One region of the Streptosporangium sp. NPDC020145 genome, then DNA from elsewhere that is predicted to be linked to it. Evidence: riboswitches for the same ligand, from Rfam matches in the RefSeq annotation. Region 1 holds a riboswitch; the other holds the start of a gene.
What was found. A riboswitch is a leader RNA that binds a small molecule or an ion and turns the genes downstream of it on or off. The one in region 1 is predicted to bind cyclic di-AMP.
Positions count from the first base shown of each region.

Region 2: another riboswitch for cyclic di-AMP. It lies ahead of ABZ463_RS06775 (hypothetical protein); the one in region 1 lies ahead of ABZ463_RS07945 (C40 family peptidase).

Region 1 covers NZ_JBEXZT010000003.1:514,946-522,617, reverse strand. Annotated here, with positions in the region: gene ABZ463_RS07960 (FtsX-like permease family protein) at 1-273, shown strand, start outside; gene ABZ463_RS07955 (hypothetical protein) at 325-1,257, opposite strand; gene serA (phosphoglycerate dehydrogenase) at 1,466-3,055, shown strand; gene ABZ463_RS07945 (C40 family peptidase) at 3,581-4,288, opposite strand; cyclic di-AMP (ydaO/yuaA leader) riboswitch at 4,276-4,490, opposite strand; gene ABZ463_RS07940 (3-isopropylmalate dehydrogenase) at 4,639-5,685, shown strand; gene ABZ463_RS07935 (branched-chain amino acid aminotransferase) at 5,868-6,962, shown strand; gene cimA (citramalate synthase) at 7,413-7,672, shown strand, end outside.
Region 2 covers NZ_JBEXZT010000003.1:277,291-284,962, reverse strand. Annotated here, with positions in the region: gene ABZ463_RS06790 (response regulator transcription factor) at 1-39, opposite strand, end outside; gene ABZ463_RS06785 (ATP-binding protein) at 36-2,030, opposite strand; gene ABZ463_RS06780 (lytic polysaccharide monooxygenase) at 2,158-3,078, opposite strand; cyclic di-AMP (ydaO/yuaA leader) riboswitch at 3,345-3,495, shown strand; gene ABZ463_RS06775 (hypothetical protein) at 3,741-4,361, shown strand; gene ABZ463_RS06770 (roadblock/LC7 domain-containing protein) at 4,637-5,020, opposite strand; gene ABZ463_RS06765 (hypothetical protein) at 5,091-5,672, opposite strand; gene ABZ463_RS06760 (DUF4032 domain-containing protein) at 5,824-7,035, opposite strand; gene ABZ463_RS06755 (class II aldolase/adducin family protein) at 7,109-7,672, opposite strand, start outside.

The sequences.
Region 1 (7,672 bases):
GGGCAGGCGGTGTTCGTCGCGGGCCTGGGGGTGCCCCTCGGTCTGCTGGTCGGCCTGCTGCCCGGGTTCGCCATGGCGAGCCAGTCGGTCGTGCAGCGCAACGACTACCGGGAGGTCGGGTTCAACGGGGTCGCCTACCCCAAGCTTGAGATGGTCCTCAGCGTTCCGTGGCCTCCCCTCGTCGCCGTCGGGGTCGGGCTGCCGCTGCTGGCGGGACTGATCGCCCTGGCCTTCGCCAGGACCGGGGTCACGCTGACCCGGCGGCTGGGTTAGTCAGGCGGACAGGTGGCGGCCCGTTCAGGGGCGGGCCGCCACCTGTCCGGCTCAGTCGGTGGTGCCCGCGCAGACCACGTGGGCGCCGATCTCGATCATCCGCTGCTCGCTGCGGGCGTCGGCGACCCTGGCCATCAGGATCGGCGCCTCGCTGGCGGCCAGCTGCGGCAGCCGGGCGCGCACTCCGCGGTGGATGTCCCTGACCACGTCCTCGGCCGCCGACATGTGCACCTTGACGTGCAGCATGATCCCGGGGGCCCCCGAGGAGGTCTTGGCCTCGGAGATCCACACGTGGTGCACGAGCGGGTAGTCGGCGAGCACGTAGGAGATCGCGAAGCGCAGCGCGGGCAGGATCGGGTGTGTGCAGCGCCCGTAACCGGGATCGACCATCTGCATCGGCCCCGACAGGTGGGGACGCGGCGCGGGGATCCACGGCTGGGCGGCGGGCGCGGGCGGCACGGGGGCCGGGCCGGTGCGCCGGCCCGCCGCGGGAGCCACTGTGGGAGCGGCTGCGGGAGCCACCGGGGTCGCCGGAGCCACGGGGACGACCGGAGGCACGGAGGCACGCGGGACCGTGGCCATCGCTCCGGTCGCGTAGGCCGTCGGGGCCGCGCTCGACAGCGCGGGCGTCGGGCCGGTGCGGGTGGAGAGCAGGTGGCGCTGGAGATCCTCGATCGGTACGGCCGCCGCCGCCGGACCGGCGGCGTCGATCACGATCTCGCGCACGCCGGTGGCACGCTGGATGTCGAGGATGGTGTCGGCGTCGCACGCCGACAGGGCGTGGTTGCCGCGGTGGCGCGCGTAGGTGCTCTGCGAGGTGTAGCCGAGCAGGACCCGTTCGCCGGTCTGGGTCGTGCCGAGCACGACGGAGCGATCAGGGCGCACGGCCACGAGGAGCCCGTATTCGGCCAGCGCCGTCAGCAGCCGGTGCGGGCTGCCGTGTTGCGAGAGTACGTCGCCGAGAGCGGGGTTCCCGATGCTCATACACGGAACCTTAGGTAGAGAACCACGGCTTATCAGGGTAATCGCGAAGTTTTATCTAGATCAAGACCAAGATGAATTTTGTAGGCATAGAAGGTGTACGAAGTGGGTAACCGTCTCGGATCGCGGGACACTCGTGAACGCGTTCACAAGCCTCGATAGACTACGTGAGGTCCGTCCGCAGCCTCCACGTCTCCAAAGGATCCAGCCCGTGAACAAGCCCGTCGTACTGGTCGCAGAGGAACTCTCCGAGGCAGGTCTCGCCGTCCTGGGAGCCGACTTCGAGGTCCGCCACACCGACGGCGCCGACCGCGCCAAGTTCCTGCCCGCCCTCGCCGACGTGGACGCGCTCATCGTGCGCAGCGCCACCCAGGTGGACGCGGAGGCGATCGCCGCCGCGCCCAAGCTCCGCGTCGTCGCCCGCGCGGGCGTCGGACTCGACAACGTCGACGTTGAGGCCGCGACCAAGGCAGGCGTCATGGTCGTCAACGCCCCCACCTCCAACATCACCAGCGCCGCCGAGCACACCGTCGCGCTGATCCTCGCCTCGGCCCGCAACGTCGCCCAGGCCCACGCCGCGCTCAAGGGCGGCGAGTGGAAGCGTTCGAAGTACACCGGCGTCGAGCTGGACGAGAAGGTCGTCGGCATCCTCGGTCTCGGCAAGATCGGCCAGCTGGTCGCCCAGCGCCTGCAGCCGTTCGGCGTCGAGCTGATCGCCTACGACCCCTACCTGCAGCCCGCCCGCGCCGCGCAGATGGGCGTCAGGCTGGCCTCCCTCGAAGAGGTCCTGCGCGAGTCCGACTTCATCACCGTGCACCTGCCCAAGTCCAAGGAGACCGTCGGGCTCATCGGTGACCGCGAGCTGCACCAGGTCAAGCCGTCGGTTCGCCTGATCAACGTCGCGCGCGGCGGCATCATCGACGAGGGCGCCCTCTACTCCGCGATCAAGGAAGGCCGCGTCGCGGGCGCGGGCATCGACGTGTTCCCCAAGGAGCCCGTCACCGACAGCCCGCTGTTCGAGCTGGACCAGGTCGTCGTCACCCCGCACCTGGGCGCCTCGACCCACGAGGCCCAGGAGAAGGCCGGCACCCAGGTCGCGCGCAGCGTGAAGCTGGCCCTGGCCGGCGAGTTCGTGCCGGACGCCGTCAACGTCCAGGGCGGCGCCGTCGCCGAGGACGTCAAGCCGGGTCTGCCCCTGGCGGAGAAGCTCGGCCGCGTCTTCACCGCCCTCGCCGGTGAGGTCGCCACCAGGCTCGACGTCGAGGTGCGCGGTGAGATCGCCTCCCAGGACGTCCGCGTGCTGGAGCTGGCCGCCCTCAAGGGCGTCTTCACCGACGTGATCGAGGACTCCGTCACCTACGTCAACGCCCCGCTCCTGGCCAAGGACCGCGGCGTCACCGTCGAGCTGGTGACCAGCGCGGAGAGCCCCGACTGGCGCAACGTGGTGACCGTCCGCGGTGTCCTGGCCGACGGCCGCGCCGTCTCGGTCTCCGGCACGCTCTCCGGCCCGCGGCAGGTCACGAAGATCGTCGAGGTCAACGGCTACCAGATGGAGATCGAGCCGACCGACCACCTGTCGTTCTTCACCTACGACGACCGCCCCGGCGTCGTCGGCGTCGTCGGCCGCATCCTCGGCGACCACGGCATCAACATCGCCTCCATGCAGGTCGCCAGGGACGCCAAGGGCGGCAAGGCCCTCATCGCGCTGACCGTCGACTCCGCCATCCCGGCCGAGGTGATCGACCAGATCGGCGGCGAGATCGGCGCCGACAGCGGCCGCTCGGTCGACCTGGCCGACTGATCCCGGAGCACGGCTCCCACGGCCGCCGTCCCCGTTCGCGGGGCGGCGGCCGTCTGCTTTTCCGGCCGAGCCTCGTCTCAATATGTGAGAAGCCTGCACGAGGGGTGAGACAGATTGCGGAGGGCCGGTTATTATGGCTGGTAATGCGCCAGGTTCTCGTACTTATTACCTGCCGCGGCGAGGCCTGACACAGGGGCGGGCCGGCAACTCGCCGCGGTGTGATGGCGTTCGTCGGCCCCGGTTTCCCGTCGATCCGTGATCCGGATCCGCGATCCGATGAGGGCCCGTGACCAGGGTCCAGGCTCCCCTTCCTCCTTCAGCCAGCTCCGTGCGAACGAGACGAGAAGCGTCATGTACGACATGTATCCCTGGAACCGTCCCGAGGACAACGAGAACGAGGCCGCCCAGGCCCTGCAGACCGCGCTGGACCGCCGCGACAACGGCGGAGTGCCCCCGCACTCCTCCTGAGCCGGGTCCCTCCGAGGCCACGGGCGGTGCGGCGCCCGGGACCGGGAGAGGCGTGGGTCAGCGGGCGAGGGCCGTACCGGCCTGGGTCGACTGCCTGATCGCCGTGTCCAGCTCGGCCCGCTCGTCGGCGAGTTCGACCCCCTTGGGGTCTGGCCGTACGGCTCCCGCGAAGCTGGCGCGGCGCCAGGCCTGCAGCTTCTCCACCTTGACCACGTCGCCGCTGCGCGGGGCGTGGACCATGTAACCGGGCTTGGTGATCATGCCGACGTGACCGAGGTTGTGGAAGAAGACCAGGTCACCGGGTTTGAGGTTCTTCCAGGAGATCTTCCTGGCGAACGCGGAGTACTGCTGGGTCGTCGTGCGGGGCAGCCGGATGCCCGCGGCGCCGTACGCGCGGAGCATCAGGCCCGAGCAGTCGAAGCCGCCCCTGCCCGTGCCGCCCCAGACGTACGGTGTGCCGCGCTTGGACATCGCCCAGTTCAGCGCCTTCTTCCAGGCCGGGACCTTCCGCGCGGTCCCGGAGAAGCCGGCCGGGGCGGGTTCGACGGCGGGAGCGGTGAGCGGGGTCCGGGAGCTCTCCGCGGTGGGGGCCGGGTGCGCGAGGGCGAATCCGGCGGCGGCGAGCGCGAGGAGAGGAGTGGGGGAGGAGGTGGTGAGGGAGGAGTCCGCCAGTGCGACGGCGGGTGTCGCGAGGATGGTCGAGCCGGTGACGATCAGGGTCAGGACACGGGGGTAGGTCTTGCCGTTCAGGACCGTTCCTTCCATAGGGCCGGCCGGGTGAGCTGTCGGGCTCGGGCGTGGAGGTCGCCCTACGGCGCGTGGTGGCGCCGACTCGCCCCGAGGGGCCTCGTGGAAAACGCCGGAAACGTGCTCCGCCAGACGGAGTGCGGCTCGGACGCCCCGTGGACCCCGGAAGTGGTTCCCCGGCTCCGCGCGGACCGAAAGAGGGGGATGGCCTGCGCGAATTAGGCGACGATACGAATGGCCAGGACCTTAACGAAACGGTCAAAAGATCGCAAACAGGACAAACTTTTCAGGGCCTTCCGGGGTGAGAAGTGTCCGAGGGGTGAGATCGGTGGTTCGATTGTCGAGACAGAGCAGATAGGGTGCCCGTTATGGATTCGCGCAATGTTCGTCTGGCCGTCATCCCTGGAGACGGGATCGGGACCGAGGTCGTCACCGAGGGCCTGAAGGTCCTCGAAGCCGTCGGAACGAAGGTGGAGACCACCACCTACGACCTGGGTGCCGGCCGGTACCACAGAACCGGTGAGGTCCTTCCCGAGGCGGTCCTCGACGAACTGCGCGGCTACGACGCGATCCTGCTCGGCGCGGTCGGCGACCCCAGTGTGCCGCCGGGCATCCTGGAGCGCGAGTTGCTGCTCAAGCTCCGCTTCGAGCTCGACCACTACGTCAACCTGCGTCCGGTCAAGCTCTTCCCCGGCGTCGCGACCCCGCTGGGCGGCTCCCGCCCCGAGGACATCGACATGGTCGTCATCCGCGAGGGCACCGAGGGCCTCTACGCGGGCGCCGGTGGTGTGCTGCGCCGCGGCACGCCGTACGAGATCGCCACGCAGGAGTCGCTGAACACCGCCTACGGTGTCGAGCGCGTCGTCCGCTACGCCTTCGAGAAGGCGCTCAGCAGGCCGCGCAAGAAGCTGTCGCTGATCCACAAGACCAACGTCCTCACCTTCGCCGGTGACCTGTGGTCCCGCACCGTCGACCGGGTCAGCCTTGAGTACCCCGACGTCGCCACCGACTACTACCACGTCGACGCGGCCTCGATGTTCTTCGTCACCCAGCCGGAGCGGTTCGACGTGATCGTCACCGACAACCTCTTCGGCGACATCATCACCGACCTCGGCGCCGCCGTCGCCGGTGGCATCGGCCTCGCGGCCAGCGGGAACGTCAACCCCGACCGCACCGCGCCCAGCATGTTCGAGCCGGTCCACGGCAGCGCCCCGGACATCGCGGGCCAGGGCAAGGCCGACCCGACCGCCACGATCCTGTCGGTCGCCATGCTCCTGGACCACCTCGGCCTGACCGAGGAGGCGGCCAAGGTCGAGCAGGCCGTGGCCGAGGACTTGGTCGAGCGCCAGACCGGGTGGGCGAGCCGTACCACCCACGAGATCGGCGACGACATCACCGCCCGAGTAGCCGGCTGACAAGCCGCCCGCACGACCCCAGACGCGCCCGGTGGCTCAGCAGAGCCGCCGGGCGCGTCTTTTTTGTTCGTCTCACCGAGCAGGCTGCCGGATTTTGGCATATATGCAGTAGTTTTCCGGTGCCTGCTCCGTCCCAGAATGGACCGTAGGTGCACTCCGCCACGAAGAGAAGGACCGCCGCCATGACCACCGCTCAGAAGCTGACCTTCGACGTGCAGCTCTCCGACCACGCTCGTTCCACGGCCGAGCGCGAGCAGGTACTGGCGAATCCCGGATTCGGTCAGACCTTCACCGACCACATGATCTCCATCGACTACACCGAGGGGGAGGGCTGGCACGACGCGCGGCTCACGCCGTACGGCCCGCTCAGCCTCGACCCGGCGACGTCGGTCTTCCACTACGCCCAGGAGCTCTTCGAGGGGCTGAAGGCCTACCGGCAGGGGAACGGCTCGATCGCCTGCTTCAGGCCGTACGCCAACGCCGCCCGCTTCAACCAGTCGGCGCTGCGCATGGCCATGCCCGAACTGCCGCAGGAGGCCTTCGTCGAGTCGATCGAACTGCTCGTGCAGACCGACCGCGAATGGGTGCCGACCACCCAGGGCCACAGCCTCTACCTGCGCCCCTTCATGATCGCCACCCAGCCCGCGCTCGGCGTCAACTACCCCTCGCGGACCTACCGCTACATGGTGATCGCCTCTCCCGCGGCGGCCTACTTCGGCGCGGCCAAGGCCGTCTCGGTCTGGCTGTCCACCGAGTACACCCGCGCGGCCCCCGGCGGCACCGGCTTCGCCAAGTGCGGCGGCAACTACGCCGCGGCCTTCGTCGCGCAGCGCCAGGCCGTCGAGCAGGGCTGTGACCAGGTCGTCTGGCTCGACGCCAACGAGCACCGCTACGTCGAGGAGATGGGCGGGATGAACCTGTTCTTCGTCTACGGAGACCGGCTGCTCACCCCCGCCCTGACCGGCACCCTCCTGCCCGGCATCACCCGTGACTCGATCCTCTCCCTGGCCGCCGAACTCGGCCTGACCGCCGAGGAGGGCCGCCTGTCGATCGAGGAGTGGCAGGCGGGCTGCGAGTCCGGCGACCTCACCGAGGTCTTCGCCTGCGGCACCGCCGCCGTGGTGAGCCCGGTCGGCTCGGTCAAGGGCGCCGACCGCGCCTGGACCGTCGGCGACGGCACCCAGGGCCCGGTCACCGCCAAGGTCCGCGAAGCCCTGGTCGGCATCCAGTACGGCTCCCGCCCCGACACCCATGGCTGGGTGCACAAGATCTGCTGACCTCGCGGACCCGAGGCCGCCGGCGACCGGGAGCGTCAGCGACGCCACCCGGCCGCCGGCGGCCTGAACCCATGAACTCCCCCGGCCGCGCCCGCGGGCGCGCCGTCGGGCCATGTGGCGTGCGCGCGTGGGCACCGCCCCACGGCCGGATCCGGGAAAGTCGCCTTCGGGTGGCCGTTCCCGCTGGTCAGAGCTGTCTCCGCGAACGGTTTCCGGGCGCGTCGGCGGGACGGGCGTTCCAGATCCTGAGATCAATGTGTCAAGTGGTGGTTGGGTGTGGCAGACTCCAAGACACCATGTTCTACGGTCTGCTCATTATCGGCAGGCGCGCTGGCTGAAAAAGGACACCGCCAGCGCGCAGACCTCTCACGTCCGTGAGGGGTTTTTTTGTTTCTCGGAGCCGAGAGAGCGCGCGGCGAATCACATCGAAACCCCGCGAAGGAGACTGATATGGCCGACGACCGCTTCCACGTGTACGACACGACACTCCGTGACGGTGCCCAGCAGGAGGGCCTCAACCTCACGGTCGTGGACAAGCTGGCCATCGCCCGCCACCTGGACAGCCTGGGCGTCGGCTTCATCGAAGGCGGTTGGCCGGGAGCCAACCCCAAGGACACAGAGTTCTTCAGACGGGCTCGAACAGAGCTCGATCTGAAGCACGCGCAGCTAGCCGCGTTCGGCGCGACCCGCCGAGCAGGTGTCAAGGCCGC
Region 2 (7,672 bases), 240 kb from region 1:
GACCACCGCCTGGTCGTCGGCGACCGTCACCCGGATCACGCTGGGAACACCTCCGGCAGCCATACCCGAATCCCGTCCTTCGTCTCGGTGACCGTACCGCCCGCCGCGTCCACCATGGCACGCACCTTCCTGGCCTCTCCGGGACCGGAGAGCACCAGGCCGTCGTCGCGGTAGGTCACCGTCACCGTCACGCCGTCGGCCAGCAGCGCCTCGGCCAGGCGGTAGGCGGCCACCTCGACCGTCGCGGGCAGGGGACGGCGCCGTCCCTCGTGCTCGACAAAGGCCCCGCGCCTGACGGCCAGCGCCGCGATCCCGGCGACGACCGGGGGAGGCGTGTCGTCCGCCGGGTCGCAGCCGCCGCGAAGCTCGTCGAGGAGCTCCCTGAGCGCGGTGAGCCCGGCCCTGGACTCGGTGAGGACCAGGTCGAGCCGTCCCTGTTCCGATGCCTCGACCACGGCCCGCGCCCGTGCCCCCGCCGTACGGCGCAGCCCCGCGGCGATCCGGTTCCGCTCGGCGCCCGCGGCCTCGGCCGTGCGGCGGTCGAGGCGTTCCCGGTCGAGGGCCTCGGCCCGCCACCGCCTGCGCCTGCGCCCGCCGACCAGCAGCCCCGACCCCCACGCCAGCCCCGTCGGTACGGCCATCCCCGCGCTCAGCGTGGCCCAGACGGCCAGGGGAGGGCCCGTCATGCCCGGGACGAGGGGAAAGGCGGCGAGCCCGGCGACCACGAGCGGGGCGGGCCAGCCGCGGGAGCCGTACGCGCCGACGGTGTACAGCAGCGTCAGCTCGACCCACCAGCACACGAGGACCAGCTGGGCGGAGTGCGGCACGGTCAGCCCCGCCGCGTCGCACGCCAGCCAGGCCAGCAACGTCCCCTGCGCCACGGCCAGGCTCAGCTTCGGCGCCAGCCTGCGCCCGCGCAGCGGCAGGGCGTGCAGGACGAGCAGGACCAGCAGCAGCGTGCCCGAGGCGGGGGAGACGAACGGCCGCGGCGCCTCCGTGGCCAGCAGCCCGAATCCCGCGGGCAGTGCGACCGCCAGCACCACGAGGGCCCAGTCGAGTGCGGCGGCGCCCCGCCAGCCCGCCGTACGGCGTGACCACAGGGGCCGCGGGGGCTCAGGGGACGTAGAAGACGCGGTGGGCGCGGTGGGCGCAGCAGGCCCCGTGGCCGGGGAGGGCAGCGGGAGCGCCGCTCTGACGGCCCATCCGGCCCCCTCGGGGCCCGCGCTCAGCGTCCCTCCCACGGCGCGTACGGCCCTGCCGAGGGAGGCCAGGCCGGTTCCGGTGCCGAGCCCTCCGGCGGCGGGACCGCCCCCGTCGGTGACCGTGACCACCAGGTGTCCCGCGTTCTCCTCGACCCGGACGCGTACGGCGGCGCCGGTGGCGTAACGCATCGCGTTTGTCAGGCTCTCCCTGACGATGCGCAGGGCGAGCGCCGCGGTCCCGGGTGGCGCGGAGGCGGCCGTGCGCCGGTAGTCGGCCCCGGGGTGATGGCCCGCCAGGGCGTCGACGTCGGCCAGCGTCGTCTCGCCGCCGCGCCGGTCGATGCGGGCCAGGCGGTCGAGTTCGGCGACGGCCAGACGGCCCGCCTCGGCGGCGTGGGCGGTCGCCTCCGCGGTCATGACGGGGTCGGCGAGCCGCAGGGCCGCGGCCGAGGCGACCGCGATGCCGGTCAGCCGGTGCGCGGCCACGTCGTGGAGTTCGGCGGCCAGCCGGTCGCGCTCGGTGGTCGCGGCGAGTCTGGGGATGGCGGCCGAGGCGGCGCGGTAGGCGGCGAGCGAGGCCCGGCCCGTCCTGCGCCGCCGGTGGGAGCGGCCGAGGGACCACACGACGGCGGCGGCGCCCGCGGCGAGCGTGCCGAAGCCGGCGGCGTCCCTGAGGCTTCCGTTCACGACGCCGATCGTGATCGCCACCACGAGGGTGACGGCGACGGCCCCGGCCGCCGCGGTTCCCGCCGTGCCGTACAGGGCCAGCGCGTAGAGCGCCGCGACGGTCACCAGCGCGGCCAGGCAACAGCCGAGGGTCAGTGACACGCGCTCACGCTACCGGGTTCGCCCGTGATGTCCGGAAGAACGAGCCTCCCACCGGCCCCGCGCCCGGGAGCCGATGGGAGGGGCTCGCGTGCCCTACGGCCTCACGGCCCGTACGGCGGGTACCGGGTCACACGCGCTGCCAGAGCGCGGGGACGTTGGCGGGCTCCCAGCCGGGCAGGGAGGTGTGCGCCTGCAGGCACCGGTAGGCGGAGCCGCCGTAGGTCACCACGCTCCCGGCGTAGTAGGAGACACCGGCGGCCCAGGGCTGCGCGGGCGGCGTCGCGGTCGTCGTCAGCGTGGGCGTCGAGGAGGGGGAGACGGTCGGGGTGGGGGTCGGGGTGAGCGTCGGCGTCACCGTGGGCGTCGCCGTCGCGGTCGCCGTGGCGGTCGGGGTCGGGGATGGGGTCGACACGTTGCCGAAGGTCACGTCGGAGCAGGTGTAGAACGCCTCGGCGCTGTCCGAGCGCTGCCAGATCGAGTAGATGATGTGGCGGCCGGTCTTCGGGGGCAGCTGGCCCTGGATGACGTACTCGCCGTTGACCTTGGACGGGTTCCTGACCTTCGCCAGCAGGGTGGAGTCCAGGTCCGACCACTTCAGCGGCTGGAGCGGGTCGAAGCCGTCCTTCGTGATGTAGATCTCGAAGGTGCCGGGGTGGTCGGCGGTGTAGGGGTAGCGGAAGGTGTAGGCGCCGCCGCCGGTCGGCATGGCCGTGGAGGGCCAGTCGGTGCGGGCCGCGTCGTAGGCCCGGTACTTGGCGCGTCCGGCGCTGCACAGCTGCCCGTCAGGGATGATCTCCCTGTGCTTTCCGTTGGCGGTGCCGATGTTCAACTCGTCCCAGTCGTAGAGCGGCTGGGTGTCCCATTTGCCGACGGCGGCCTTGCAGGCCGGGGTGTCGGGCGACTCCGGGTTCTCCAGATAGCAGGCGTAGACCCGGCTGACGGGTGTTCCCATCGATCCATGGGCGGACGCCGAACCGGCCATGACCGTCGAGAGCAGGACGGGTACGGCCGCCGCGACGGCGATCGCACCAAGCTTCCGATTGTTCATGAAGGGCTTCTCCTGGGGGGTATAAGGGCGGAGAACGTGCAGGTCAGGCCCATGATTACGGGTTAATTATTAGGTAAGTTTCCTAACAGTTTCACTGAACTTAACGCCATGGGCGGAGTGGGGTCAAGACCTGGCCAATGTCCCTTTCTTGGGGGTTGAAGGTAGATCTTCTGGGGTTTTCATGGCTTTTGCTTTGCTTTGTCCGTTTGTGGTGGGTAGTGTCCTAGTTGTTCTCGACCGGTGACTTGCCCCTCACGAGAAGGAGCGGTCGGTCGACGTCGAATCCCGAAGCCTCCCGAGGGCGACGGGAGCCGGGGACCCACCTTTTGGGGTGAATCCGCCGCGACAACGCGGCGGTAGGGCAACTCCACCGCCCGAACCCGTCAGCTAACCCGGTAGACGAGATGGAGAGGAGATCCCCTCATGGATCACGTCGTCGCCTACCCACCGGCACGCACCGCCTTCGCGCGGATCGACTGAGACTTCCGCCGCGCCTGACCGCGGCACCCCCGCCCCGCACCGCGCTCCGTGTACGCCCGCCTGTTTCCTGGTGCGGCCTCTCTTCCCTGTGAGCGCTCACGCCCCGTGCCCCACTGATCGCCGAACGTCTTCGGCCCGGCACGAGCGGCTGTCCTGTTCCCTCGTGAAAGAGCCCTGTCTTCATGCGTTTCTCCGCTGCCCTGCGCCATCGTCTGCTCGCCGCCACCCTTCTGAGCGCGAGCGTCCTGACCTCCGCGGGTGTCGTCTCCGCGCTGCCCGCCGCAGCCGACACCGGCACCGGAACCACCGCCACCGCCCCGGCCGCCGCTGAGCCCGTCCTGCTCAAGGGCTCGACCAAGGCCTCCTACTTCTGGGACGACTCCTCCGGCCGCGCCGGTGACACCGGTCTGCCCGCGAGCGGCAAGCCCATGCAGAAGGGCATGATCGCCAGCCCGAGCTGGCCGCTGTTCACCGAGGGCTACGTCCTCTACAACGGCAAGAAGGCCAAGTTCTTCGTCGGCGACCGCGGCCCCGGCGTGCCGTCGAGCAGCGGCGTCATGATCGACCTCGACGCCAAGACCTTCGCCGACCTGACCGGTGGCAGCTTCAACTCCGACACGCTGGGCGTGGACGGTGTCGACGGCCAGGGGCACATCAAGGTCGAGTACGTCATCACCAAGTGGGGCGACGGCGTCGGCAAGAAGAACTACCCCGTGGCCTTCTCCAGCGGAGCCTGGAAGCTCATGGACCACAACCCGGCCACGCCGCCGCAGACCGCCCTGGCCGACGCGCCGCGGCCGTAACCCCTCATCGCGAAATATCCCCCAACCCCGAAGACCCCCGACCCCCTTCGGATCCCCGCTTCCTGAGATCCCCGAAGGTCCCGCTCCTCTCCCGGGACCCCTCCTCCGATCCCCCTCGGAGTCCGAGACCCCCTCAGGAAGGACGAGGGCGGGCACCCCGCACAGGTGCCCGCCCTCGTTCCGCGTTCACCGGCCGTGCCGTACGGCCCGCGGGCCGGACCCTCGGTCTCTCCTCGGCGTCGCGTGGTCCCTCGCGGTCGTCCTCGCCGCTCCGGTCACCGGGGCGTCCGAGTGCGGGAGGTGATGGCGGCCAGGTTCTCCGCCGTCCTGCGTCCCTCAAGCCGCAGCAATCCGAGGTTGGACCCCGGGCGGGCGAGGATCGTGAGGACGATCTTCGGGCCCGCGGTGTAGAGGAGCGCGTAGCCGCCGGCCGCGGAGACCAGCGTCTCCTCGAAGGTTCCCCTGCCCGTCATGTCCGCCATCCGGCGGCTGAGGGCCAGCAGCGCCGAGGAGAGGGCGCCGGTCTGCTCGGCGAAACCGCCGTCCAGGTCACTGGCTATCGTCAGGCCGTCCGCGCCGCACACGACGCTTCCGTCCACATCGGGTGTCCGCTCACGTAGCCGGGTCATCTCCTGGCGTACCTCGTCGCGGATTTCCACCGGCACCCTCCTTCTGGTCCGCTTCGGCGTCCGCGGTTTCACGGGCGTCCTCGAAGGCGTCGGACCGGGCTCAGGCAAGTGCCCTCAGCGCGTTCCTCAGCCGGATGAGCAGGTCGACGTCGGCGGGGTCGCCCGCCGTCACGGTCCCCCCGGGAGCCCCGGCGGGAGGTCCCGTCGCGGGCGGGCACGGTGGCCCGGCCGTGTCGAAGCACCCTCGCGGGCCGGACCGGTGCCGTTCCTCACGCGGGAACGGCGGGGCGGTGAGACCCCCGGCACGGGCGGTCAGGTGACCCGACAGGGACTGGAGACGATGCCGCGCCAGGGCCAGATCAGCGTGATGTACATCAAGACGGACATAAATCACGAGCAGGCCGTCGAACACCGTTTCCAATGGTTTTAGTAAATGGTATCCGTCGTCGGTGGTTATGATCACTTCACGGATTCCAGTGGGCTCGCCGGGGAGGCTCACGGCGAGGCCGTCGAGCATCGCCCGTAAGGTCTCGCCGAGCCCCGCGACGGCCCTGCCCGCGCCGGTTTCGCGGGCCGCGCCACCGCCCGCCACGGCCGTCCCGCCGGTCTGGTCGATCAGCACCGCGTCCAGCGCACCGGGGATGGCCATGGCCTCGGCCAGGCAGCCTTCGATTCCGAGCACGGGGTCCCCCTCGCCAACGACTCCACAACGCCGCCCGGTCAGCGTAGGGAAACCTCTCCGAACCCGGAGCTATTCATGAAAAGTCAGATATGGCGAGGAAAAGAATTCCGCCGGGCGGTAGAAGGTTTGTCAACCGACGGGGGAACGTTTACTACTCGTCGGGGAGGAGGGCTTTCTCGTCGGGTTTGTGGACAAGAACGTTCTTCACATATGACTCGGTCGAGGCGGGCAGTCCGACGTCCTGCCCGGCTTTCTCGGAGATGAACCAGCGGTGGTCGAGCACCTCGTGGAAGAGCTGGGCCGGCTCCAGTTTGCGCCGCATGTTCGCCGGTACGGCCTCGATCGTCGGCTGGAACACCTCGGCCAGCCACCGGTGGGCCACGACCGCCTCGTCCTCGTGGCGCAGGCCGCGCGCGACCCGGAAGGCGTCGAGGTCGTTGAGCAGCCGCCTGGCCTGGTTCTCCTCGACGTCCAGACCGGTGAGCCTGAACAGCCTGTGCTGGTGGTGTCCCGCGTCGACCACCTTGGGGCGCACGACCAGCCGTCCCGTGCCCGCCTTGCGGCGGACCATCATCTCGGCGACGTCGAAACCGAGGTCGTTCAGCTTGCGGATCCGCTGGTCGATCCGGTGCCAGTCCACCTCCTCGATGATCTCGTCGGAGGTGAGCTCGCCCCAGAGCCTGTGGTAGCGCGCGCAGACCGAGTCGGCGACCTCCTCGGGGTCGATCGAGGAGTGCAGCAGCTCGCCCGCCTGCAGGTCGAGCATCTCGCCGAACAGGTTGACGTGCGCGACGTCGATGTCGTGCAGCCGCTGCCCCTCGCTGATCATGGGGTGCAGCTCCCCGGTCTCCGCGTCGACCAGGTAGGCGGCGAAGGAGTCGGCGTCCCTGCGGAACAGCACGTTCGACAGCGAGCAGTCACCCCAGTAGAAACCGGTCAGGTGCAGCCGCACCAGCAGTACGGCCAGCGCGTCGAGCAGCCGGGTGAGCGTCTCGGGGCGGATGGTGCCCGACATGACCGCGCGGTAGGGCAGGGAGAACTGCAGGTGCTCGGTGACCAGCGCGGAGTCGAGCGGCTCACCGTCGGCGTCGGTCCTGCCGGTCACCACGGCGACCGGCTCGACCGCCGGGGCGTCAAGCCGGTTCAGGTCCCACAGCAGGCGGTACTCGCGTTTGGCGTAGTGCTCGCTGATCTCCTTGATCGCGTAGACCTTCCCGGAGAGCCTGGCGAAGCGCACCACGTGCCGGGAGATACCCCGGGGCAGGGCGACCAGATGGTGGTCGGGCCAGTTCTCAAGAGGGATGTCCCAGGGCAGCCGGATCAGGTCCGGGTCGCTCGGGGTGCCGGTGAGCTGCAGGGGCATCGCGTCGATCCTCACGTCGACAGGGCGGGGACGTCGTCCCCGCGGGGGGCCTGGTGGGAGGCTCGCGGGAGGGTCAGTCCTCGCCGAGGGGGAAGGCGGGAGCCCGGCGGCGCCGTACGACGGCGGAGAGCTGGTCCCCGGTGAGCGTCCTCGGCTCGCCGAGGGCCCTGGCCCGCACGTAGACCTCGCAGAGCCATTCGAGCAGCCTGGCCGCCTCGAAGGCCTGCGGGAGGTCGTCGCCGAGGGTCACCCCGCCGTGGTTGGCCAGCAGTACCGCCTGCCGGTCGCCGAGGGCGGTCATGACGTTCCCGGCCAGCTCGGCGGTGCCGTACGTGGCGTAGTCCGCCACCTTGACCACGCCACCGAGCAGTGTCGTGTTGTAGTGAACCGGAGGCAGCTCGGTCATGACCGCCGAGACCACGGTGGCGAAGGTCGAGTGGGTGTGCACCACGGCCGTCGTCCCCGTCGCCGCGTAGATCGCCAGGTGCATGGGGGTCTCGGAGGAGGGCGACAGGTCTCCCTCGACGAGGTCGCCCCCGACGCCGACGACCGGGCAGGCCTCGGGTTCGAGCCGGTCCAGGGCCAGACCGCCCGGGGTCACCGCGACCAGGTCGCCGAGACGGACGCTGAGATTGCC